Regions from separate parts of the Ruminococcus sp. SR1/5 genome, predicted to be linked through region 2. Evidence: riboswitches for the same ligand, from Rfam matches in the RefSeq annotation. Region 2 holds a riboswitch; the other holds the start of a gene.
The links. A riboswitch is a leader RNA that binds a small molecule or an ion and turns the genes downstream of it on or off. The one in region 2 is predicted to bind FMN.
Positions count from the first base shown of each region.

Region 1: linked by a shared signal. The riboswitch ahead of CK1_RS10505 (ECF transporter S component) and the one ahead of ribD (bifunctional diaminohydroxyphosphoribosylaminopyrimidine deaminase/5-amino-6-(5-phosphoribosylamino)uracil reductase RibD) in region 2 are both predicted to bind FMN.

Region 1 covers NC_021014.1:2,075,456-2,087,657, reverse strand. The annotation lists gene thiC (phosphomethylpyrimidine synthase ThiC) at 1-667, shown strand, start outside; gene CK1_RS10515 (leucine-rich repeat protein) at 962-3,286, shown strand; gene CK1_RS10510 (hypothetical protein) at 3,268-4,035, shown strand; gene CK1_RS18335 (fibronectin type III domain-containing protein) at 3,942-4,136, shown strand; FMN riboswitch at 4,247-4,364, shown strand; gene CK1_RS10505 (ECF transporter S component) at 4,501-5,136, shown strand; gene CK1_RS10500 (MATE family efflux transporter) at 5,264-6,652, opposite strand; gene CK1_RS10495 (NUDIX hydrolase) at 6,835-7,446, shown strand; gene CK1_RS10490 (hypothetical protein) at 7,966-8,487, opposite strand; gene CK1_RS10485 (SAM-dependent methyltransferase) at 8,836-10,020, shown strand; gene CK1_RS10480 (zinc-dependent alcohol dehydrogenase) at 10,402-11,430, shown strand; gene CK1_RS10475 (nitroreductase family protein) at 11,861-12,202, shown strand, end outside.
Region 2 covers NC_021014.1:412,682-424,883, reverse strand. The annotation lists gene CK1_RS02150 (tetratricopeptide repeat-containing glycosyltransferase family 2 protein) at 1-583, opposite strand, end outside; gene CK1_RS02145 (HAD family hydrolase) at 688-1,338, opposite strand; gene ribH (6,7-dimethyl-8-ribityllumazine synthase) at 1,354-1,818, opposite strand; gene CK1_RS02135 (bifunctional 3,4-dihydroxy-2-butanone-4-phosphate synthase/GTP cyclohydrolase II) at 1,857-3,074, opposite strand; gene ribE (riboflavin synthase) at 3,093-3,746, opposite strand; partial or broken gene ribD (bifunctional diaminohydroxyphosphoribosylaminopyrimidine deaminase/5-amino-6-(5-phosphoribosylamino)uracil reductase RibD) at 3,728-4,854, opposite strand; FMN riboswitch at 5,129-5,243, opposite strand; gene CK1_RS02120 (hypothetical protein) at 5,338-5,670, opposite strand; gene CK1_RS02115 (zinc ribbon domain-containing protein) at 5,630-6,130, opposite strand; gene tsf (translation elongation factor Ts) at 6,314-7,252, opposite strand; gene rpsB (30S ribosomal protein S2) at 7,289-8,032, opposite strand; partial or broken gene CK1_RS02100 (pseudouridine synthase) at 8,231-8,975, opposite strand; gene CK1_RS02095 (DUF6449 domain-containing protein) at 8,975-9,886, opposite strand; gene CK1_RS02090 (hypothetical protein) at 9,886-11,157, opposite strand; gene CK1_RS02085 (ABC transporter ATP-binding protein) at 11,132-12,034, opposite strand; gene CK1_RS02080 (GntR family transcriptional regulator) at 12,027-12,202, opposite strand, start outside.

The DNA.
Region 1 (12,202 bases), 1.7 Mb from region 2:
GGATATCTGCCGCGAGTATGATGTGACCATCTCCCTTGGTGATGCCTGCCGTCCGGGATGCCTGGCTGATGCAACAGATGTATGCCAGATTGAGGAGCTTGTACGTCTTGGCGAGCTGACCAAACGTGCATGGGAAAAGGACGTTCAGGTTATGGTTGAGGGACCGGGACATGTGCCGCTTGATCAGGTTGAGGCAAATATGAAAGTACAGCAGTCCATCTGTCAGGGTGCACCGTTCTATGTATTAGGACCTATCGTAACTGACGTTGCACCGGGATATGACCACATCACATCCGCGATCGGCGGAGCAGTAGCTGCTATGTCCGGAGCAGCATTCCTCTGCTATGTAACACCGGCCGAGCACCTTGCACTTCCGAATCTTGAGGACGTAAAACAGGGAATCATGGCATCTAAGATCGCAGCTCATGCAGCAGACATTGCCAAAGGTGTCCGCGGTGCCCGTGAGATCGATGACAAGATGGCAGATGCCAGAAGAAAGCTTGACTGGGAGGCACAGTGGGAATGCGCCATGGATCCGGAAACAGCAAAACGTATCTGGAACGAGCGCAAACCGGAGCATGATGATACCTGCTCCATGTGTGGTAAATTCTGCGCAGTACGAAGCATGAACAAGGCACTTGCAGGAGAGCATATCGATATTCTGTAAGAATACAGAATGCATATGAGCATGCAGCATCACAGTAGAACGTGGTGTTGGCAGTATCCAGCCAGAAAACTGGTTGATTGAATGCGGATATGGAAAGAACAGTAATGCTGAAATTGTGGAAAGTCTGATGTTCCGATAATAAAACATAAACCGCTGTGATCTAAAATGAAGATCACAGCGGTTTTTTGCAGAGTAGGGGACATTATTGCAGCTTGCGAAAAGACAGGGCCGCGTTATAATAAAAACAGAACTTACATATAAACGGTTTACATAAAAAGGAAGGAAAGGTACGAAATGAAATTTCCGAAAAAATTGATAGCATTTGGTCTGTCATTATGTATGTCTGTTGTTCCATGTGGACCGGTGGCGGCCGAAGATTTTACAGATGCACAGACGGATATGACAGACACCATTGATACTTTTACAGATGACGGGAATTCTGAGGAATCAGAAAATACCGTAAACACAGATCAGATCACGGAAGAAGATACTGCCGTGAGCACAGATCAGATTACAGAAGAAGAGTTTCCGGGATCAGATATCGGAACGGAAACGGATGAAGCTGAAAGCTCAGAGAGTGAGGAAATACAACAGGATTCTGATGAAGGATTAATTCTGGAAGAACCTTCGGCGGTCATCAGAAAAGCAGAAGGAACAGAGGATACAGAGGAGGCTGCGGCACCGGAAGAAATTTTTGGTGACGGAGAAAACCAGGAGCAGCAGGAAGATATATTCACAGATGATATTCCGGCAGCAGGCACTTCCGAAAAAGAAACAGATGTAGAGAGCACAGAAATATATCTGTATGCGATGAATGATACCTACAGCAGTGTGATCTCCATGCCGGATACCATGCAGACATCTTATCAGATCCAGACATCCGGCAAAAATCCGGTATATACGGTTGTTTCCGGTTATACTGCGAAAGTCAGCGAAACCGGTCTTGTTACTCCTAAAATGCAGTATGTAACCTATGTAGACAAAAACGGAAATGACGTAAAGAGCCAGTGGGAATACATGTTTGGAGAGACCCTGATCTCTGTACAGGATGGAAACAGTACCGTTTATTATAAATTCATACTCAAAGATTATGCGGAGTATTACGCAGAACAAAAAATGGATACATTCCTCAAAGAAAATATTACTGCGGAAATGTCCGATTATAAAAAGGTTGAGACGATCGCCAGATGGCTTGCCAACAACTTCAATTACAGTCAGTATCATTCCGGTTATACAGGCCTGATGCTGGATGGCGGCGGAGACTGCTGGGCCAATACCAGCGCAGTGAACTATATGTGCGAAAAACTGGGACTGACCGTGTATGCAAGGTATGCGGCAAATGATCCGGGGGCGGGAAGCGGTCACAGGAACTCTGTAGTCATAATTGACGGAGAAAGATATCTGGTTGACTGCGGATATACGGGAAATGCCCCCAGACATTATGAATTGTCCAAAATGGACTATGACTATTCTTATAAGATTCTGAATGATGGAACACTCAGGCTGTATCAGTATGAAGGAACGGATACAAATATCGTAGTTCCGGATACTATTGACGGAAGAAAAGTAACGGTTCTTGGAAACAGTACCTTCCAGTATTGCACCCAGGCTTCTGATATAGAGTCTGTTACTTTGCCGGATTCGCTTACAACCATCGAAAAGAATGCTTTTTACAACTGTGAGAAATTGAAATCTGTTACGATTCCCCCAAATGTGTCATCTATAGGGCTGGCTGCTTTTGTGGAGGGCTTGTCTGAGTCCAGTCTGACAGAAATTAAAGTAGATCCGGAAAATCCGTATTTTTCTGAAAAAGACGGAGTGGTATTCAGCAAGGATGGCACAAAACTGATCGTGTTTCCGTCCGGACGTTCCGGAGATTACCAGATCCCGGATGGAACTGTAAGCGTGGGAGACTATGCTTTTTATTACTGTGTAAATGTTTCTTCCATAACAGTACCGGGAAGTGTCAGAAGCCTTGGAGAAGGTGCTTTCGGAAACTGTTCGTCGCTTACGAAAGCTGTCCTGAACGAAGGCTTGGAAGAAATCGGTGAATATGCATTCCAGAGCAGTTCAGGGATCCGTGATATTATAATTCCCGCATCTGTAAAATCAGTTGGGAAAAATGGACTTCGTCTGTCTTCCGGGTGCAGGATAAGAGTACTGAGCACAGATACTGTCTGGGCGGATGATGCGTTCAGGGATTCAGCACTGATCGCGGGAAAAAAGGATTCCACACTTCAGAAATACGCAGAGGACCGTGGCTGCACGTTTGTGGAGCTGTCAGCAGACAACCGGATACCGCTTCAGAATGAATGGTTTGAACAGATCACTTCAGACTATGAATATAATGGAAAAAGCCATGAACCCGAAATAGAATCCAGTGAATCCGCACCGGAACTTGAGCAGGGCTTCGATTATGAAGTAACTTATGAAAATAACATCAATGCAGGAACTGCGACTGTAAAGATCACGGGAAAAGATATTTTCTGCGGTACAGTAGAGCGGAGTTTCAAGATTACGCCAGATGAAAATGGAATGTATGTGTGCTATTTTGCGGAAAATAATGAAACATACCTGGAAACCACCTTTAAAGGAAAAAAGTGGAACCGGAAGTGGTAATTGACGGACTGGTACAGGGAAAAGATTATACGGTAACCTATGTTAATAATGAAAAGCCTGGTGAAGCTCGTGCAGAGCTCACGGGAATCGGCAATTATAAAGGATCGGAAACATTATATTTTACTATTTACGGAAAACTACCGGCTGCGGATCCAATAGCTGATCAGACATATACAGGAAAAGAACTCACACCTGCCATCGTAATCCCCGGATTGAAAGCCGGCGAAGATTATTATATGTACTACGAGGATAATCAGTATCCGGGTGTTGCAACGGTAACCATTTATGGTACCGGTTATTATAAAGGTACCGCAACCATTCATTTCAAGATCATAAAAAAGACAGAAAAGTTTGTCAGCAATGTTAAGCTAAACAGAACCTCTTACACTTATACGGGAAAAACCATCCGGCCATCAGTAACCGTAACTGTAAATGGAAAGAAGATCGGGGCGAGTGCTTATAAGCTGTATTACAAAAATAATAAAAATTCCGGAATTGGAACTGTGCAGGTCAGAGGAATCGGAAAATACAGTCGTATCAACAAAACGCTTACCTTTAAGATCCTGCCTCCAAAAACTCTGCTGACAGGACTGAAAAAAGCAAACAGATCCTTTACTGCAAGCTGGAAAAAAATATACAGGCAACCGGCTATCAGATCCAGTATGCAGCAGACAGCAGATTTACAAAAGAAAGAAAAACGGTCACAGTTGGAAAACAGTCTGCGACCAGATATAAGATATCAGGACTGAAAAACAAAAAGACCTATTATGTCCGCATCCGGTCATATAAAAGAGTCGGAAAAAAGGTTCTTTACAGTAGCTGGAGTACGGTAAAGAAAATCTGGGTTTGATCATAAAGGAGTGGATCTTAGATTTATATAAATGGAGCAGAATGCTTCTGTGACAGAATTAAGCCTTGTAATTATAAAAAGAGCGCGTTATAATGAACTCATAAAAAAGAAAATTTCTTCGGGGCAGGGTGTGATTCCCTACCGGCGGTATAGTCCGCGACCCGCTTTGGCGGCTGATCTGGTGAAATTCCGGAACCGACAGTAAAGTCTGGATGAGAGAAGAACGCGCAGTATTTAAAGAACGTGCTCAGTGCCCCGGGAAGAAGCTCCCGGGGCTTTTTATGTGAAGAAATAGAAATTTTTTTCGCATAAAGATTTCTTGTGGAAATTTTCTTTGAATATTTCTGAAGAAGGAGAGAGAGTTATGAGTGAACAGATATTACAGAGAGGAAATGCCGTGGAAAGAAGCAGAACAAGGACCATCGCGCAGGTAGCCATGCTTGGTGCTGTGGCAGGAGTATTAATGAATCTTGAGTTTCCGATCCCGTTTCTTGCACCGTCTTTTTATCAGCTTGATTTTTCCGAGGTACCGGTTATGGTAGGAACCTTCGCTATGGGACCTGTGGCAGGTATCCTGATCGAACTTGTGAAGATTCTCGTACATCTTGTGACGAAGGGAACCATGACTGCCGGTGTTGGTGATGTTGCCAACTTTCTGTTTGGATGTGCCTATGTGGTACCGGCCGGTCTGATCTATCGTTTCCGTCACAAAAAGAGCAGAGTACATGCAGTTGCAGGTATGGCAGTGGGAACAGTTCTGACAGCGATCCTTGCATGCTTTGTCAATGCCTTTGTGCTGCTTCCAGCTTACGGTAAGGCGTTTGGAATGCCAATCGAGACCTTTATCCAGATGGGAAGCGCAGTACACAGCTCCGTAAACGGATTGCTTACCTTTGCACTGCTGATCATTGCTCCGTTTAATATCTTTAAATATGCACTGACATCTCTGATCGTATTTGTAATTTATAAGAAGATCCGTGTTGTACTGAAGGGTGACTGATCATAAGCAGCTGCCGGAGGATGAAGAAAAGATCAGAAATTGGTGGTTTCAGATAAATATCTGAGAATGTGAGAAATGCCATGTAATATATTGCCGATGGGCAGTAAATTACATGGCATTTTTTATGTCAGGCGTTTTGTTCTGCAGCTTTCATGACTCCAAGCTCACGTCTGGCAAAAACAACGGCCAGCACAAATGCAGAGGTATCTGCAATTGGTCCTGCGTACATGACGCCATCGATTCCGAAGAAGACCGGGAAGATGACGATCAGCGGCAGCAGGAAGAGCACCTGCCTTGTGAGGGACATGATCACACCAAGCCTGGCTTTTCCAATGGAGGTAAAAAAGCCGGCGGACATAGGCTGGATCCCGTTGGCAAAGGTCATCAGCATGAAGATGCGGAGATATTTTTCTGCAAAATGAAAGTACAGGTCGCTGCCGTTTCCGAAGATGCCTACGATCTGATGCGGGAAGAACTGGAAGCAGATAAAAAATATGGTTGCGATCACAGTACATAAGGTTACGGAATAGCGGTATGTCTGGCGTACACGGCTGTATTTTTCGGCACCGTAGTTAAATCCCCAGATGGGCTGGGAGCCCTGGGAGATTCCGATGCAGATGGCCATAAATACCTGATTGACTTTGGAAATGATCCCTGCACAGGCGATCGGAATATCACTTCCGTAAGCGGAGAGTGCTCCGTAATGGCGAAGTGTATTGTTCATGACGATCTGCACTGCAGCAATGGCAACCTGATTGATGCAGGATGCCATTCCCAGAGAAAAAATGGCAGACAGATTGCGTGCCTTAGGAATCAGCATGGAGTGGTCCAGGTACATTTTCCGGAGTCTGGAAAAATAAAAGATGATCAGAAGTCCGGATACGATCTGGCCGATCACGGTTGCCCAGGCTGCACCTTTGATGCCCCAGCCGAATCCAAAGATGAAAAGCGGGTCCAGGATGGTGTTGATGGCGGCACCGGCCAGGATGCAGGTCATGGAATAGGTAGGACTCCTGTCTGCTCGGATCAGGTGGTTGCCGCCTGTGCTTAAAACATAAAAGGGAAGTCCAATGGCGGTGATCCCCATGTAATCAATGGCATAGGGCATGACGTCCGGTGTTCCGCCGAAAAAATGAAGAAGTGGCTTCAGGAACAGAAGGACGATGACAGAGAGTATCGTACCGGAGATTATCAGCGAGGAGAGTCCGGTTCCTGCGATGGAGCTGGCTTTTTTTTCGTTTCCTGCGCCCATTTCCAGGTTGTAATTGGAGGCACTGCCGATTCCCAGGAGCAATGCAGCAGCAGTAGAGATAATGGTTACGGGAAATGCGATGTTTGTGGCGGCGTTTCCAAGCATTCCTACGCCCTGTCCGATAAAGATCTGGTCAACGATATTGTACAGAGCGCTGACCAGCATGCTGATGATGGCGGGAATGGCGAATTTGGTGATCAGGCTGCCTACAGGGGCGGTTCCCAGAGGGTTTTCGGCCTGGGCAGCATTGGTCTGGTTTTTCAATGTTTTTTCCTTCTTTCTTGTCTACAGTAGCTGTTTGGTAATGTGATAAGTGGATTTTTAATTTTATAGCAGGGTATTTATTATAGCACTATTGTGAAGGGAGTGTAAGTATAAAAAATTGACCTTTGGTTTTGGATGGGATAAAATGTTTTTAGAAAAATTTTCGGGAAGGAGCTTTTCAGATGGGTAAGATCAACAGTGTGAAAAAACTTACAGATAATAAGTTCGTGAATCTTTATGGAGTGGATGCGACCAGTGTACATGATACGCCGGTTTCTTATTTTGTGGCCTCCAGGGCGAAGAGTGTGGAGGATATGAAGCTTTCTACAGGGGAGAATCATCCGGATGGGGTGATCATTTACAGTGTTTATGGAGAGAAGCGGGATAAGGTTGTGCTGATCCGTCAGTATCGGTATACGATCGGCGGGTATATTTATGAGTTTCCGGCGGGGCTTGTGGAGCCTGGGGAGGATTTCCATGAGGGTGCTGTGCGGGAGATGTTTGAGGAGACCGGGTTGAAGCTGGAGCCGATCAAGGTTGCGGAGGCTTTTGAGAAGCCTTATTTTACGACGATTGGGATGACGGATGAATCCTGTGCTACGGTTTATGGGTATGCCAGTGGTGAGGTTAGTAAGGCTGCTCAGGAGGATAGTGAGGAGATCGAGGTTGTGATCGCGGACCGGGATGAGGTCAGGAGGATACTGAAGGAGGAGAGGGTTGCGATCATGTGTGCTTATATGCTGATGCATTTTCTTGAGGATGAGGAGGTGTTTGGATTTCTTGGGGAGATTTAAACGGAGGTAGTTATATGGCGGAAGGGGACGCCAGTGAGGGGCTTCTTTCCAGGCTGGGGCTTCGTCGGGGGCTGGCTTCTAAGGTGCCGGAATTCTGCTAAAAGCGCTTCAAAAAATCTCGAACTCGCGTCTGAAGCCGCTCAAACAGCGAGATTTTTTGAAGCAACGCAGATTTCCGCCACCTAAGAAGCAGCTCCCCTCCTGCAGAGTCAGCCTGGAAAGAAGCCCCTCACTGGCTGTGCGTTGGCCGTGAGACGTGTTAAATCTCGTGGGGAGTGTTGCTAGTGGGGTGGTATGACGGGAGTTGGATGAGCCGTCAGCGCTGCGCTGGACGGCTGGGAGGAAAGGCTGAGATTCCTTGTGGCATGACGGGAGTTGGATGAGCCATCGGCGCTGCGCTGGATGGCTGGGAGGAAAGGCTGAGATTCCCTGTGGCTTGAAGAGGGGAATGGGTCATCGGCGCTGCACTGGATGGATGAGAAAAACGGGGAATCTGCGGTTGCGGATTCCCCGTTTTGATCAGAGTTCTATGAGTTTTCCCAGGTCTTTGTTGTATTTGCAGTATTTGCCGTTTTCGGAGATAAATGGCTGGTAGGTGTCGGTACGGTTGTCTTTGACGTAGACGATTCCGGTGGCGATCATTTCTACCAGGGAGAAGCGTTTGCTTAAGCTGGAGATCCAGCGGTAGGTTTTTTCGTTGCCGGAGTCTGCCATGAGGAGGTTGTAGCCGCCTGGGCAGGCTTCCAGGGTGAAGTAGACTTTCTGGGACCGGATGGAGGTGTTGAAGACCTGGCCGGTGATGTAGGTGGAGAAGTTGGTTTCTACAAATTGGCGGAAGGTGTAGAAATCGTAGATCACGCCGGTGGTCTCATCTTTGATCTTGTCGCCGCGTTCGATGCGGGCTTTCAGGAGCTTGAGGACTTCGATGGTCCAATTGATGAAGGAGATGCTGCTGTAGGTCATGCTTTCCTGAAGTTGATCGACCAGTTGTTTTGACAGGATGTTGGATTTTGATGCTTCATTAAAAAGTTCTTCGTTCATAAGGTTCCCTCCAGTGTTGGATTTTTATATGGTTTTCGCTCTTTTTTTGTATCTTTTATTATAAGTCTGAATTATATATAAAGCAATAAAAAATGCGTAAAATACAAAGATGATTATCGGGAAATGATATATAATTGACGATTATGTTTTGAAAATGTCAGTGCTTTTGAGGGCTGGGTTAAATGTGGACTTTAAATATCGAGTTAATTTGGATAACTATAAATAATTATAAGGAAGAGTTTTACCAAATATTCTCATTTTATTGATAAAATTTTGTTGTATATCTCCCTTGACATAAAGCCTTCCTCCGGGTGTATCATAGTGCTGTGTTAAAGGAGGTAGACTATTATGTTTGAGACATTACAGGAGAAGACGGAAGAGAAAGCAATGGTACAGTTCCTTGAACGCTTTACAGATTATCCATTTCTGGTAAAGTTCAAGAATTCCGAGTATCACATCGGAGAGGGTGAACCTACATTTACGGTGAATTTTAAGAAAGCGATTCCTCTGGCGGATCTGATGAAGAGCACATCCCTTGCACTGGGTGAGGCGTATATGCGTGGGGATCTGGATATCGAGGGAAATCTTTATGAAGCGCTGGATCATTTTCTAGGTCAGATGGGGAAATTTTCTACCAATGAATCTGCTCTGAAAAAAATCATGTTCAGTTCAACATCAAAGAAGAACCAGGAAAAGGAAGTGACCAGCCATTATGATATTGGAAATGACTTTTATAAACTTTGGCTGGATGAGACTATGAGTTATTCCTGCGGGTATTTTATCCATGAGGATGATACGTTGTATCAGGCACAGGTAAATAAAGTTGATTATATCCTTAAAAAATTACATCTGGAAGAGGGTATGAGTCTTTTGGATATCGGCTGCGGCTGGGGTTTTCTGCTGATCGAGGCAGCTAAGAAATATAAGGTTCATGGTACCGGTATCACCTTAAGTCATGAACAGTATGCAGAATTTCAGAGACGGATTAAGGATCAGGGGCTGGAAGATTATCTTACGGTAGAGCTGATGGATTACCGTGATCTGCCGAAGAAGGAGTATCAGTTTGACCGTGTTGTCAGTGTCGGTATGCTGGAGCATGTTGGACGTGATAATTATCAGCTGTTTCTTGATTGTGTGGAAAAGGTTCTGAAGCCGGGCGGACTGTTTCTGCTTCACTTTATCAGTGCTCTGAAGGAGCATCCGGGTGACCCGTGGGTCAAGAAATATATTTTCCCGGGCGGAACTGTTCCGAGCTTACGTGAGATCCTGAACCATATGGCAGAGGACAATTTCCATACCCTGGATATCGAAAATCTCCGTCTGCATTACAATAAGACATTGCTTCACTGGGAAAAGAATTTCCGGGACAATATTGAAAAAGAAAAGACTATGTTTGACGAAGAGTTCCTGCGTATGTGGGATCTGTACCTGTCAGCATGTGCGGCAACCTTCCACAACGGAATTATCGATCTTCACCAGATTCTTATGACCAAGGGTGTGAATAATGATCTGCCGATGACACGCTGGTATTGATAAAAGCCTTTACAAACCTGCCGGAAAGGAATATCATACTTCTATAAAATTATTTATTAAAGCGTATAAGGAGCCTGTGGATTCAGCATATGATTACAGAAATGCTGAATCCGCAGGCTTTGTTTTTTAACCGATAAACCGCGAAGGAGTTATTCGGTCATGAGCAAGTAGCGAAGCGTATTGCGAATATTCGCTTGACTATTCCGTTTACCGATAATTATGGAATGTGCATAAAAACAAAGCTGCAAACTTGTTCAATAAGCAGAATCATAGAAAACTATCTTGACAGATCAGAAGAAAAGAATAATAATGTAATTACTTTAATAAAATAATTAATAAAAGATGATATGCAATAGAAAGAAATTAGAGGAGGAGAATAAGATGCTTCAACAGGTAATGACAAATCCCGGAGAGATTATTTTCAGAGAGGTTCCGGTTCCGGAAGTGGGAGATGACCAGGTTCTGGTTAAGATCATGAACATTGGTATCTGCGGATCAGATATCCACGTATATCACGGTAAGCATCCTTTTACAAAATATCCGGTAACACAGGGACATGAAGTATCCGGTGAGATCACGGGGCTTGGAAAGAATGTGACAGGTTTTAAGGTTGGCCAGAAAGTAACCATCGAGCCTCAGGTATACTGCGGACATTGCTATCCGTGCCGCCATGGAAAATATAATCTCTGCGAGGAACTGAAGGTTATGGGCTTCCAGACAACAGGAACAGCTTCTGAATTCTTTGCAGTAGATGCATCTAAGGTAACACCGATCCCGGAGGAGATGTCTTACGAGGAAGGTGCAATGATCGAGCCGCTGGCAGTTGCAGTCCATGCCGTGAAGCAGATGGGCGATGTAAAAGGGATGAACATCACAGTGATCGGTGCAGGTCCCATCGGAAATCTTGTTGCGCAGACAGCCAAAGGAATGGGGGCAGCCAGGGTTATGATCACGGATGTCAGTGACCTTCGTCTTGCAAAAGCAAAAGAGTGCGGCATTGATATCTGTGTAAACACGAAGGAGAAAAATTTCGGAGAGGCACTGGTAGAGGCATTTGGTCCGGATAAGGCAGATGTGATCTATGACTGTGCCGGAAATAACATCACCATGGGACAGGCCATCCAGTATGCGAGAAAAGGCAGCGTGATCGTACTGGTAGCGGTATTTGCAGATATGGCAACCGTTGACCTTGCTGTTGCCAATGACCACGAGCTGGATATCAAGAGTACTATGATGTACCGTCATGATGATTATGTAGATGCCATTGATCTTGTAAATGCGGGAAAGGTTCATTTAAAGCCGCTGATCTCAAAGACATTTAAGTTCGCAGATTATCTGAAGGCTTATCAGTATATTGATGAGAACCGTGAGACAACCATGAAGGTTATCATCAATGTGCAGGAGAAATAATTTCTGAAGATTATAAGTGATATAAGAAAAACTCCCGGATGTTTGGCTGTCCGGGAGTTTTCAGATGGTGGCGGTGTCAGATTATGGGAGAATTTTTGGAACAGTTTTGAGTGATTTGTTTATTGATGTGTGGTATGGTTATTATATCTTATAGGATTCTTGTCTGTATGGACATTCTGAAAGCTTCGTATTCTGGAGCGTTTTCCATTTTAAGTTCCTGTAGAGTTTGTAAAAATACGTTTTATGGGGTTTTTATGTTTTGATGATGTGGTATAATTTGTATATACCGGTGGGAGTGATCAATCGTTTGTTTTTGGATGGACGGTCGGATGAAGTGCAGCGTGTGATGACGGATGTAAAATGGCGTCAGAAGCTGTATGATGAGTATGAACTGTAACAAGTGATATGAGTATGACGAGGAGAAAATAGCATGGAGAATATTTTTCACAGAGTAAGTATCCGTAAATATGAAGATAAACCCGTAGAGAAGGAAAAGATCCTTCAGATCCTGAAAGCAGGTATGCAGGCGCCAAGCGCATGTAATCAGCAGCCGTGGGAATTTTATGTTGTGACAGATAAGGAGAAGATCCTGGAGCTTTCCAAAGCCACTCCCTATTCCGGATGTGCAGCAGGTGCACCGGTTGTGATCGTTCCGGTATATCGGAAAGAGGGATTGCCTGTTCAGGATATGGCACAGATCGATATGTCTATCGCACAGGAGAATATCTGGCTGGAAACGGATGCACTGGGACTTGGCGGCGTGTGGATCGGA
Region 2 (12,202 bases):
GCTGATGTCTGGGTTCCAGCGTTTCTCCTCCTGCCAGCATTTTTTCATAAATGCGAAGATTACGGTCCGGATCACCTTTTCCACATTTCCGGTGCCGGATCACCACATCCGAATAAATGATATTTCCCTCCGGAATCACAGTTTCATGAACTGCCCCATTCCATCTGAAATTTCTGGATGTTTTCATTATCCGCTCCCGAAAATAAGAAAATGTTGTTCTCCCGCTCTGGTCAAACCCTGCCGCATATTCCATCATTACAACATCTGTTCCGGGATCCAGAGTTTCTTTAAGACTCTTCAGTTTTTCCAGATTTTCTTCATCTAGGACATCATCCGCATCCAGCCACATCCAGTAATCGGTGCGGACTTTTTCCAGAAGAAAATTACGCGGAGCAGAAAAATCATCACACCAGGGAAAATCAAACACCTGCGACGTATACTGCTCCGCGATCTCTTTTGTTCTGTCTGAAGAACCGGTATCTGCGATCAGGATCGCATCCATCACCTGAGAAACCGGCTTCAAGATCCTCTCAAGAACTGCTTCTTCATTTTTTACGATCATACATAGACTGAGGGAAATCATATTTTAGGATCCTTCGGATTTTTATAATATTTATGCCGTTCCCGTCAGTCCTATGCCTTCTGTCAGTGTACAGCTTCTACTTTCGGATAAAGCTGAACTCATCCTCATATCACCAACTGTGGTATATCCTCTATATGTTCCGCAAGACGATCTGCTCCGTTCAGCTCCCCGCTCTCACCATATCCATACAGGCATCCTATAAATGGGCTTTTGCAGGCTCTGGCACATTCCAGATCCTGCCTCCTATCTCCGACCACCAGATAAGGGCCTGTATATTCCCGGATGATTTCCTGCACAATTTCTGTCTTTGGACGGAATCCATACGATTCGCAGTCATAAAAATGATCGAACCATCGTTCCATCCCAAATTCCTTCCAATGCGCCTCACGATAGGAAGCTTTACAGTTACTTAAGATCACAAGATGATATCCCCGGTTCTTCAAGGCTGTAAGCATCTCCTCTGCTCCCGGATACCACACTGCCTTATGCTTCCTGATCTGTCTGACCATCAGTTCTCCTACCATCCTGCTCGCCTGCTCTTTATAGCTCTGATCCAGCTCCGGCAAAAATGTATTCCACATCTCCTTACTGTTAAATCCCAGCCAGCCGGCAATTTCCGCCGAGCCTATCTCCCGTTCTTCTGCAGCCTTCTGTTCTGTCAGCCACTGATAGGTTTCGCGAAATGCCGGTTCATAGATTCCAAGGGTATGATGGATCGTTCCATCATAATCGAATATGATCGTTTTTGTCATCATTTATTTTCCTGTCTTTTAGAGTTGCTTCATCAGATTAACCATCTCGATCGCAGATAACGCACAGTCATAGCCTTTATTACCTGCTTTGCTTCCTGCACGCGCAATAGCCTGCTCGATATTCTCAGTCGTGATCACTCCGAATAAGACCGGGATCCCTGTTGCAAGTTCAACCTGTGCGATCCCCTTGGCAGATTCATTGCACACCAGATCATAATGTGAAGTATCTCCACGAATGACAGCTCCCACGCAGATAACTGCATCATATTTTCCGGACTGTGCCATTTTCTGTGCTGTAAGCGGAATCTCAAATGCTCCCGGCACCCATGCTGCAGTAATATTCTCTTCTTCTACTCCATGTCTTACCAGTCCGTCGACTGCCCCTCCCAATAATTTATTCACAATGATCTCATTGAATCTCGCTGCAACGATACCAACTTTCATTCCCTCCGGTGCTACTACTTTTCCTTCTACTAAATTGATCTGTCTCATTTTTTCTTCCTCCTGCTATTTGCTGTTTTTTATAAATTTATTTCCTTAAAAATATGACCCATCTTTTCCTGCTTCGTTTTCATATACTTCCGGTCATATTTTTGTACCGGAATCTCCAAAGGTACTCTCTCATTGATCTTCAGCCCGAATTCACCAAGCCCATAGACTTTATCCGGGTTATTGGTCAGTAATCTTAATGATTTCACACCAAGGTCTGACAGTATCTGTGCCCCAACCCAGTACTCTCTAAGATCCGGTGCAAACCCTAACTTCACATTAGCCTCCACGGTATCGTATCCCTGTTCCTGAAGCGCATAGGCTTTGATCTTATTGATCAGTCCGATCCCTCTGCCTTCCTGTCTCATATACAGAATGATCCCTCTGCCTTCCGCCTCTACCTGGCGCATCGCTGTCTGCAGCTGCAGGCCGCAGTCACATCTGAGCGATCCGAATGCATCTCCTGTCAGGCACTCCGAATGTACACGGCAAAGCACATCCTCTCCATCTCCTAGATCACCTTTTACCAGTGCCAGATGATGCTCTCCTGTAATGTCATTGATATAGCCATACATTTTAAAATCACCGTACTGCGTTGGGAGGTTTGCAGCTGCTTCCTCCTTTACATGCTTTTCATGTATTCTTATATAATCCTGCAGATCACGGATCGTAATAAATGTAAGGTTATGCTCTTTTGCCATTTCCCATAGCTGTGATGTACGCATCATAGTGCCATCTTCTTTCATAACTTCACAGCACACGCCGCATTCTTTCAGTCCGGCAAGTCTCATAAGATCTGTTGTTGCCTCCGTATGGCCATTTCGTACCAGAACCCCGCCTTTTCTGGAAATAAGCGGAAATACATGTCCCGGTCTTCTGAAATCCTCCGGTTTTGACTGATCATCCACACACTTCATAATGGTATAGGAGCGTTCTGCCGCAGAGATACCGGTGGTTGTATCTGCGTGATCCACTGCCACGGTAAATGCTGTACTGTGATTGTCCGTGTTCTCAGCAACCATCGGCGGAAAATTCAATCTCGCCGCAATTTCTGCACTCATCGGTGTACAGATAAGACCCTTTGCATAAGTCGCCATGAAATTAATATTTTCCCGGGTCGCAAACTCTGCCGCACATATCAGATCTCCCTCATTTTCTCTGTCCGGATCATCTGTGACCAGAATTATTTTTCCTTCCTTAAGATCCCTAAGTGCCTCTTCAATTGTGTTGTACTGATAATTTTGTGACATACTGTATATCCTCCTGTTCTAAAAGCCGAATTCTTCAAGAAACTCCATCGTAATTCCGGATTCTTTTTTCTCTTCTTCATTTTTTCTGATGCCAAGCAGTTTTTCTACATATTTTCCGATCACATCATTTTCCAGATTAACCAGATCCCCCGGCACCTTTTCCAAAAGGGTGGTTTCTTCTCCTGTATGTGGAATGACCGACACCTGAAAACCAGCTTCATCAACCCTTGCAACTGTCAGGCTGATTCCATCAATACAAACGGATCCTTTTTCCACGATCAGATGCAAGATCTGTGGCGATGTCTCAATTGATACCCAGATGGCATTTTCTTCCCGGAGCATGGAACGTATCACTCCAGTTCCATCAATATGACCGCTTACTATGTGTCCCCCGAACCTGCCATCTGCAGCCATTGCACGTTCCAGGTTTACCTGGCTTCCAGCTTTACAACTGCCAAGACTGCTTCTTCTGATCGTCTCTGCCATCACATCGGCAGTAAATCCGTCCGGCTGGATCGACGTAACTGTCAGACACACACCATTCACAGCAATACTGTCACCGATCCTTGTCCCTTCCAGGACTTTCCGGGCTTTCACTGCCAGGATCCCTGATTCTCCTGTCAGCTGTATATAACGGACTTTTCCTTTCTCTTCTACGATTCCTGTAAACATGATTCCTCCTGTTTTTTCTCACACACCTGACATCTTATCCGGATGTCCTCACCGATCTGGCAGATATCTGTATATTTCAGTTCTACTGCTTCAGACGGGAATTCAACTCCGATACCTTCTACCGGTGTCTTCCCGGCCACACCACCAAACAGCTTTGGTGCCACAAAAGCCTGTACTTCCTTTACAATTCCGGCTCGCAGGGCACTGTCATTTAACGTACCGCCTCCCTCCAGGAGGATGCTGTCAATACCCCTGTTTCCAAGATCTGTCATCAGCTTCTTAAGGTCTATCTGATCCTTTTCATCCGGACAGTAAATGGTCTCAACTCCCATGGTATGTAATATTTTTATTTTTCTTCTGTATTTTTCTGATCTGCATAAGCCACGATCGTCCGGTACTTTTCCGCACTTTTTACGATCTGACTGTCCGGCGGGATCCTGAGCTTACTGTCGCACACAATCCTGACAGGACTTTTCCAGCCTTCTACCCGGACGTTTAACATCGGATCATCTGCAAGCACAGTTCCAATACCTGCCATGATCCCCATGTACTGATGCCGCATATGCTGTACTTCTTTTCTTGCCGCTTCTCCGGTGATCCATTTTGATGCTCCTGTCTTCGTTGCGATCTTCCCATCCAGTGTCATGGCATACTTCATCACCACGTATGGGGTTTTCGTAGTAATATAATGGAAAAACACCGGATTCAGCTGATCACATTCTTCTCTCATAAAATCTTCAACTACTGTTACACCGGCTTCCCTTAACATCTGTACACCTTTTCCTGCCACTTTCGGATTCGGATCTCGGGAACCGATCACCACTTTTCTGATCTTCTGTTCAATGATCGTTTCCGTACATGGAGGTGTTTTTCCATGATGACAGCAAGGCTCCAGTGTAACATAAATCACCGCACCTTCTGCTGGTTCTGTAAGAGAAGCAATAGCATTACGTTCTGCGTGAAGTTCTCCATACTTTTTATGATAGCCTTCCCCGATGATCCTTCCGTCTTTTACGATCACTGCCCCTACCATCGGATTGGGATTCGTCCAGCCTTCTCCTTTTTTGGCCAGCTGAATCGCCCGAAGCATATATTCCTGATCCGTCATTTCTATTCCTTCTTTCTTATTCCTGTTCTTTGTCTGGTACGCTAAGGCTTTTAGACCTGTGCAATCGGATTCACAGACAAGTGAGTGGTATATTTATTTCAAAAACGATGTGCCAAATACAAAAAAGCCTGCAGAAATATCTGCAGGGTGGAATTGATCTGTTACATATGATCAATAAATGAATGTCTGATTATTTCCTACATAAAAAGCTCTGAAATGGATCACCATCTCAGAGCTCTGATACTACATTCATTCATACAAAAATCAACTGTACTATCATCTTCTTCCATCCAGACTATACTGTCGGCCCCGGAATCTCACCGGATCATACCTTTCGGCTCGCGGGCTCTACCGCCGGTAGGGAATCACACCCTGCCCTGAAGATATCTTTTTGTTTATTTTAATACTTTATCTGTTATTTGTAAAGCGGAATTTTTATTTTACTCATTCCATGCGGAATATTATCAGTGAACGGTAACGAAACTAATCACTAATCCGCATACTATACTCATCTTTTTTGTATATAACCAATTCAGGATTTTCACCGTCTTTCTCATATGTACATATCATAATAAAATCCATATTTGCCAGAATACCGAAGTATCTGTCCCCTCCGAATTCAGATTCCATTTGATTTCCCAGATAAGTTTTCTGGTCATCCAGAAATTTCACTTTTTGTCCATTTGGCAGTGCATATTCCAGATTTACATATTTACCTACAAGTGCATTCAGTCTGTCTACCCTTGGAAGTCCATCTATATGTAAATCATTTATTTCATTTATCAATTGCTTTTTTAAACTCTTCAAACTGCCCATTGTCACTAAGTTCCTCATACCTTTTCCAGTAATCTAACTTTGGAAGCATTTCTTTCAGATAAGTGCGTGCCTGTTCTTCGGTAAAGCTTTCATTTACCATATTCTTTACACAAACATCAATCAATTCATCCATATCATTATATGTGTATGTTCCATCTGCATAGCACCACTTACAATACTCCTCATTTAATGTGCCATCCTTATCACGTCCCAATATGGAATCATCATCAATTGGCATCCCGCAGCACTGGCAGATCAGCTTTCTCGGTTCTCCCAAAAGCGTATTGATCGAGACATCAAATTCTTTCGATAAGAGCTTAAGTGTATCAGTATTCGGAACGGTATCTCCATTTTCCCAGCGTGATACAGCCTGTCTCGTTACCATGATTTTATCTGCCAGCTCGTCCTGTGACATTCCTCTTTCCGTTCTAAGTTTTAAGATTACATTTTTTGTTTCCATAGCCGTCACCTCCATTATCCTATTATAAAGATAGATCCATGTTCTGAAAAGCAACTTCCTGTTACTATAGTCTATCCATATTTTATAATGTAGTATATGAAGTGGATAATATAAGAAAAACCCTTGAAAATACTGGATTTTCAAGGGTTTTATGGATCTTATTAAAGATCTGCAGATATCAGATTATTTACCCATCTGCTTTGCAACTTCCTCAGCGAAGTTCTCTTCTTTCTTCTCAAGACCATCGCCTGTCTCGTAGCGAACGAAGCCTTTGATCTGGATCTTAGCGCCGTTCTCTTTTGCTACCTGCTCTACGTATTTAGCAACGGACTGTTTTCCGTCCTCTGCTTTTACGTATGTCTGGTCAAGAAGGCAGATCTCTTTGAGCTCTTTCTTGATACGTCCTGTGATCATTCCCTCGATAACCTTAGCCGGTTTCTGGGACTCCTTCGGATCGTTCTGGATCTGAGCCATAAGGATCTCTTTCTCATGCTCGATATAGTCAGCGCTTACTTCCTTGTCGCTTGTGTACTGCGGTTTCAGAGCTGCGATCTGCATAGCTACGTTCTTAGCCATCTCTTTAACAGCATCGTTAACAACATCTGTCTCAACGTCTACAAGAACGCCGATCTTTCCACCCATATGAGTGTAGGAAGCGATGAATCCGTTCTGCTCCTCAACCTGAGCAAATCTACGGATGTTCATGTTCTCGCCGATTACTGCGATCTGAGCTGCAAGAGCCTCTTTTACAGTCTTAGTTGTATCAAGTGCCCATGCCTCAGCAAGGAAAGCATCGATATCAGCTGCTGTTGTGTTAAGTGCCTGTGCTGCAACATCTGCAACATAGCTCTGGAATTTCTCGTTCTTTGCAACGAAGTCTGTCTCAGCATTAACCTCAACAACGACTGCTTTCTTTCCATCCTCTGTTACCAGAGTTTTGCAAAGACCCTCTGCTGCGATACGGCTTGCTTTCTTCTGTGCTGTAGCAAGACCCTTCTCACGCAGGAACTCAACTGCTTTATCCATATCGCCTTCTGTAGCTGTAAGAGCTTTCTTACAATCCATCATTCCGGCGCCGGTCATCTCTCTTAACTCTTTTACCTGTGCTGCTGTAATAGCCATTGTTCGTTTCCTCCTGAAATATTCTGTTTATACGAATTATTCCTCTGTAGCTGCAAACTCCTCAGACTCAGCCTCGATCTCGCCATCTGCCTCAGCAGTTCCCTGCTTAGCCTCGATAACAGCGTCAGCCATCTTGGAAACGATGAGTTTTACTGCACGGATAGCATCGTCATTTCCCGGGATCACATAGTCAAGCTCTTCCGGATCACAGTTAGTATCGCAGATACCGATAAGCGGGATTCCAAGTGTATGAGCCTCCTGTACGCAGATTCTCTCTTTCTTAGGATCTACGATAAAGATAGCATCCGGGATTCTCTTCATCTCTTTGATTCCGCCAAGGTTCTTCTGAAGCTTAACAAGCTCTTTGCGAAGCTCGATAACTTCTTTCTTAGGAAGTACGTCGAATGTTCCGTCAGCTTCCATTGTCTCGATCTCTTTCAGTCTTGCGATACGGCTCTGGATTGTCTTGAAGTTTGTAAGCATACCACCAAGCCATCTCTCATTTACGAAGAACTCTCCACAACGCTCTGCCTCTGTACGGATAGCATCCTGAGCCTGTTTCTTAGTTCCTACGAAAAGGATGTGTCCACCGTTGGCAACGATATCTGCTACTGCATTGTAAGCATCGTCAACCATTCCTACAGACTGCTGAAGATCGATGATATAGATACCATTTCTCTCTGTGTAGATGTACGGAGCCATTTTAGGGTTCCATCTTCTTGTCTGATGTCCGAAATGAACACCTGCCTCTAAAAGCTGCTTCATTGAAATAACGCTCATGTCTTTTCTCCTTTTTGGTTAAATTCTTCCGCACAGGTCGCCTTCTCTCTGGACCCATCCTCACACCGTAGGGCACCATCCTTATAGAATCGCCGTGCGTGCTTATTTTTGCAACTTCTGAATTATAGCATAGAAAATCCCCTTATGTAAAGGGGATTTTTCCAATTTTTTCTGTTTTTCAGCGGTTTCCGGCAGACTTCAGAAGCTCCAGCTCTTTTCGGTGAGCGAACGATATTTTCCTGTCGGAAGATCTGAAGGAAGCGCCAGCGGCCCCATGGATAGTCTTTTCAAATAAGTTACTTTTTTCCCAGTGCCTCCATCATCCGTTTTACCTGATGGAATTTTCCCTCGTGGATGGTAAGTCGGATCTCAGATTCCCAGTTCTTACCGGCTTCTGCAGATTCTGTGCCGGACTCCCAGGTAGAAAGGATCTCCAGCCTTGCCGGTCGTGTGAGATCTTTTTCCCCGATATCCACGCCTTCTGCCAGCTTCACGACATCTTCTTCTGTCACTTTCCCGGATACTTTTGCATAGTAGGTCTTATCCACATGCTTTTTCGGAGAAAGAAGCTCGTGTGCCAGAGGACCGTCATCTGTGATCAGAAGAAAGCCTTCTGTATCTTTATCCAAGCGTCCCACCGGAAAAAGACCCTTTCTTCTGTCTTTCTCTTCAATGTAGTCGAGAACCGTTTTATCTCTGAAGTCCTCCGTTGCGCTGACACAGCCTGCCGGCTTGTTAAAAAGATAGTATACATATTCCGGTGCAGCATGGAGCTCCTGCCCGTTCATAACCACCTGATCTTCTTCTGTTACCTTCAGCTCCGGTTTCTTCACAGATTTCCCGTTAACCTGCACCTGACCCTTCTGTATGTATTTTTTACCTCGCTTCTTGTACCTGCGCCGGCATCTGCCAGAAATTTATCCAGCCGGACTGGTTTTTCCATTAATCATTTACCTCCCATTCTGTTACATGGGCTGCCTTTGCATCTGCTCTGATAAAATCCGGGATCTCACCGACAAATGTCATATAAAGTCCGGAATCCCCGCCGGTGCTCTCTTGTCCTTCCAGAACCACTTCCATTGTGGCATCTGCATTCCAGATAGTCCATCCGTTTACCAGCTGTGATGGACGGATACATTTTTTCAGGGCTTCCAGCTGTTCCTTTTTATCGTAACGGACTTTATAACCGTTATCTGTTTCTTCAAGATCCGAAATGGGCTCAGTGTCGGAAAAAACTTCATCATCTTCGCCGGCAGCTTCGGAGCTGAAGTAATAAACATCAATATACTCAACAGACAGCTTATCCATAGAAAGAGGATATCCTGTTTCTTCCAAAATTGCAAGTGTTCTCTTATATGCCGGATACACCAGAACGGAGGTAGACACCCTCTCTCCTTCCTGAACAGCCGGTACATTCATTCCCCATTCATCCATGTATCCTTCTGACGGAATTCCCGCATAATCGAACATCAGCATTGCACATGGCTGGTCTTTTACTGTCTGACCGCCGTTTTCCAGAATGTCCTTTCTCAACGCCTCTGCCAGCGCCTGACGCTTCTCTGCATTTTTCTCAAATAAGGTTTGAATATCTCCGTCACAGAAAATACCGGTGACCTCTTTCAGATACTGTTTGTCCAGCTGAAAAAATGAATATCTGTCTTCTTTCCATGTCTGCTCATCATACAGGGCTTCCATAAGATTCTGTGCCTGTGCAGAGGATACAATATAGCCTCTGCATACACTGAATCCCTGTTTATTTATGTAGCGCACATACATGCGCCTTCCTGATTTTTTTCCTTTTTCATTCTGAAGCCTGATATCCTTCAGACTGTTATATAATGCTTTACTTTTCATTACCGGCTGATCCAGCAGACCAGAACTATTGTCTGAGGTAGCAGTATACCGGATCTTATAGATTCCGTCTTCTTTTTTTCCACATTGCAAAGCTGCTCTGCATATGAGAGATTGCTTACATTTATCACAACTCCCTGAAGATTGTCATAAGCCGGAAAATAACTGTCATATCCCAGAAGATCCATTTTCATGGTCAGCGCACAGATTGCCACAACACCTCCAAAGATCATAAGCTGCACTTTTCCGCGGAAAAATCTGCGAAAATCCATTTCATAGATCACTTCCAGAATTCCATGGACCAGGATCGTTCCCAGTATCATTCCGAAGATCCACCATGCTGTTTTGGATGAATCTTCCGGAATCATATAAAAGATCAGACCGATCCCCAGTCCGGATGGTATTGTGATCAGGGCACTTAAGACCGGCTCCATCCAGGTATATACCAGAGCTTTTCCGGTATTCTCTGACCTTCGTCTACAAAATGCCATCCAGGAAAGTGCTGCCATGATAAACAGCGTAAGGATCAGTATCAGCAACTGCTTTCCAAAGCTTCCGCTGCTGTATCTATCTATAAAGCTTACGATCACCATAAGAGGAGATCCCAGATTCCGCACTGCTGCCAGAATTCCGTAACTGCCCTCGTACCAGGTATCAAAAAATAAATGTCCGCTTAACTGCAGCATCACTGCCAGAACGATACTGTAGGTAAACAGCCCTGCCCATGCAAGTGCTCCCATCAACATGGTACCGGTGCAGGCGATCACCAGCACTGTGGAAAAATACACCAGAAGATACATCAGGAGATGGAGCACCAGCAGGATCAGTGCCTTTTTCATAATGGAAAGGCTGTAATATCCTCTGGCTGCCCCGATGCATACCGCAGCAAATTCCATGATCACATATGGCACTAGATAATAAAGAACAGCCAACAATACTCTGTGCAGAAACAGTGCACTTCGCTTTACCGGAAGGCTGTGATAGAAATCCACTTTTCTCGGGGAATACAGATACCAGAAGCCGCTTACTGCTGCAAAAAATGCGGTTACCGCAGCCACAGCTGCTCCCATTGTGAGAAAGTCACTGTTCCACAGGCTGGAATACAGATAGGAAAGCTGACTCTGAGTATAACTGCGCTCATTCCATTTTCCCATCAGAATAAGTTCCGCTACCGGAAATGCAAGGAGAAATGCGATCATGGCAAATGCCGGGATCCATCTTTGTCCTTTAGAAGAGGATTTCATATACTCACTGGAATAAATTTTTGACTTCATAGCCTGCCACCTCCGTTTCGCTGATAAATATTTCTTCCAGAGTCAGTGGGAGCACTTCGCAGAAAAGAGGATTTTTTGCCTGTATCTTCTCCATGATCTCTCTTCTTGTTCCCCTTGCAGTAATAAGCAACAGGGAGCCCTGATGCTCTGTTTTCAAAACATCCAGCTCTTTCTTTAATTCTTCTTCTTTCTTTTTGTCAGTAAGTACACACTGGATCTTATGGATGTGGAATTTCATATCCTCCAGATCTCTGGAAAGGAGAATTCCTCCCTGATGAAGAAGCCCGATGTGATCGCAGATATCTTCCAGCTCACGAAGATTGTGGGAAGCGATCACCGGCGTAAATTCACGACTCATGATCTCTGATGCAAAAATACTTTTTACTGCCTGGCGCATTACCGGGTCCAGGCCATCAAAGGTTTCATCACAAAACAGATATTTCGTTCCTATACTGATTCCCAGGATCACCAGAAGCTGTTTCTTCATTCCCTTGGAAAAAGTGCTGATTTTTCGTTTTCCATCCAGATGAAACTGCTTCATCATTGTCTCAAAACGCGCCTGCTGAAATCCCGGATAAATACAACGGTAAAATTCTGCCATGTCCAGAGCATTGTAATTTGCCGGAATATATGCATCGTCCGGGATGTAGAAAAAATGCTCTTTGATCCTTTCATTTTCAAAAACCGGTTCTTCATCCATCAGCACCTCTCCTCTGTCCTGACGGATGATCCCGGCCATGATACGGAGCAGAGTACTTTTTCCCGCACCGTTGGAGCCGATCAGTCCAAAAACCTCCCGTTCCCCGATATCCATGGTGACCTTATTTACTGCCTGTATCTTACCAAAAGCTTTGCTGCAGTTTTTTATCTCAATCATTGTTTCCCTCCTTATAGCATAAGCGGATCACACCGATCATTTCTTCCTCCCCTACTCCCAGAGCCATTCCCTTTTCTGTGATCTTTTTCAGCTCACTTAAGGTTTCTTCCATACCAATCTGCCTGATCCTGCTGCTGTCTGTGACAAAACTGCCTTTTCCCTTCACCG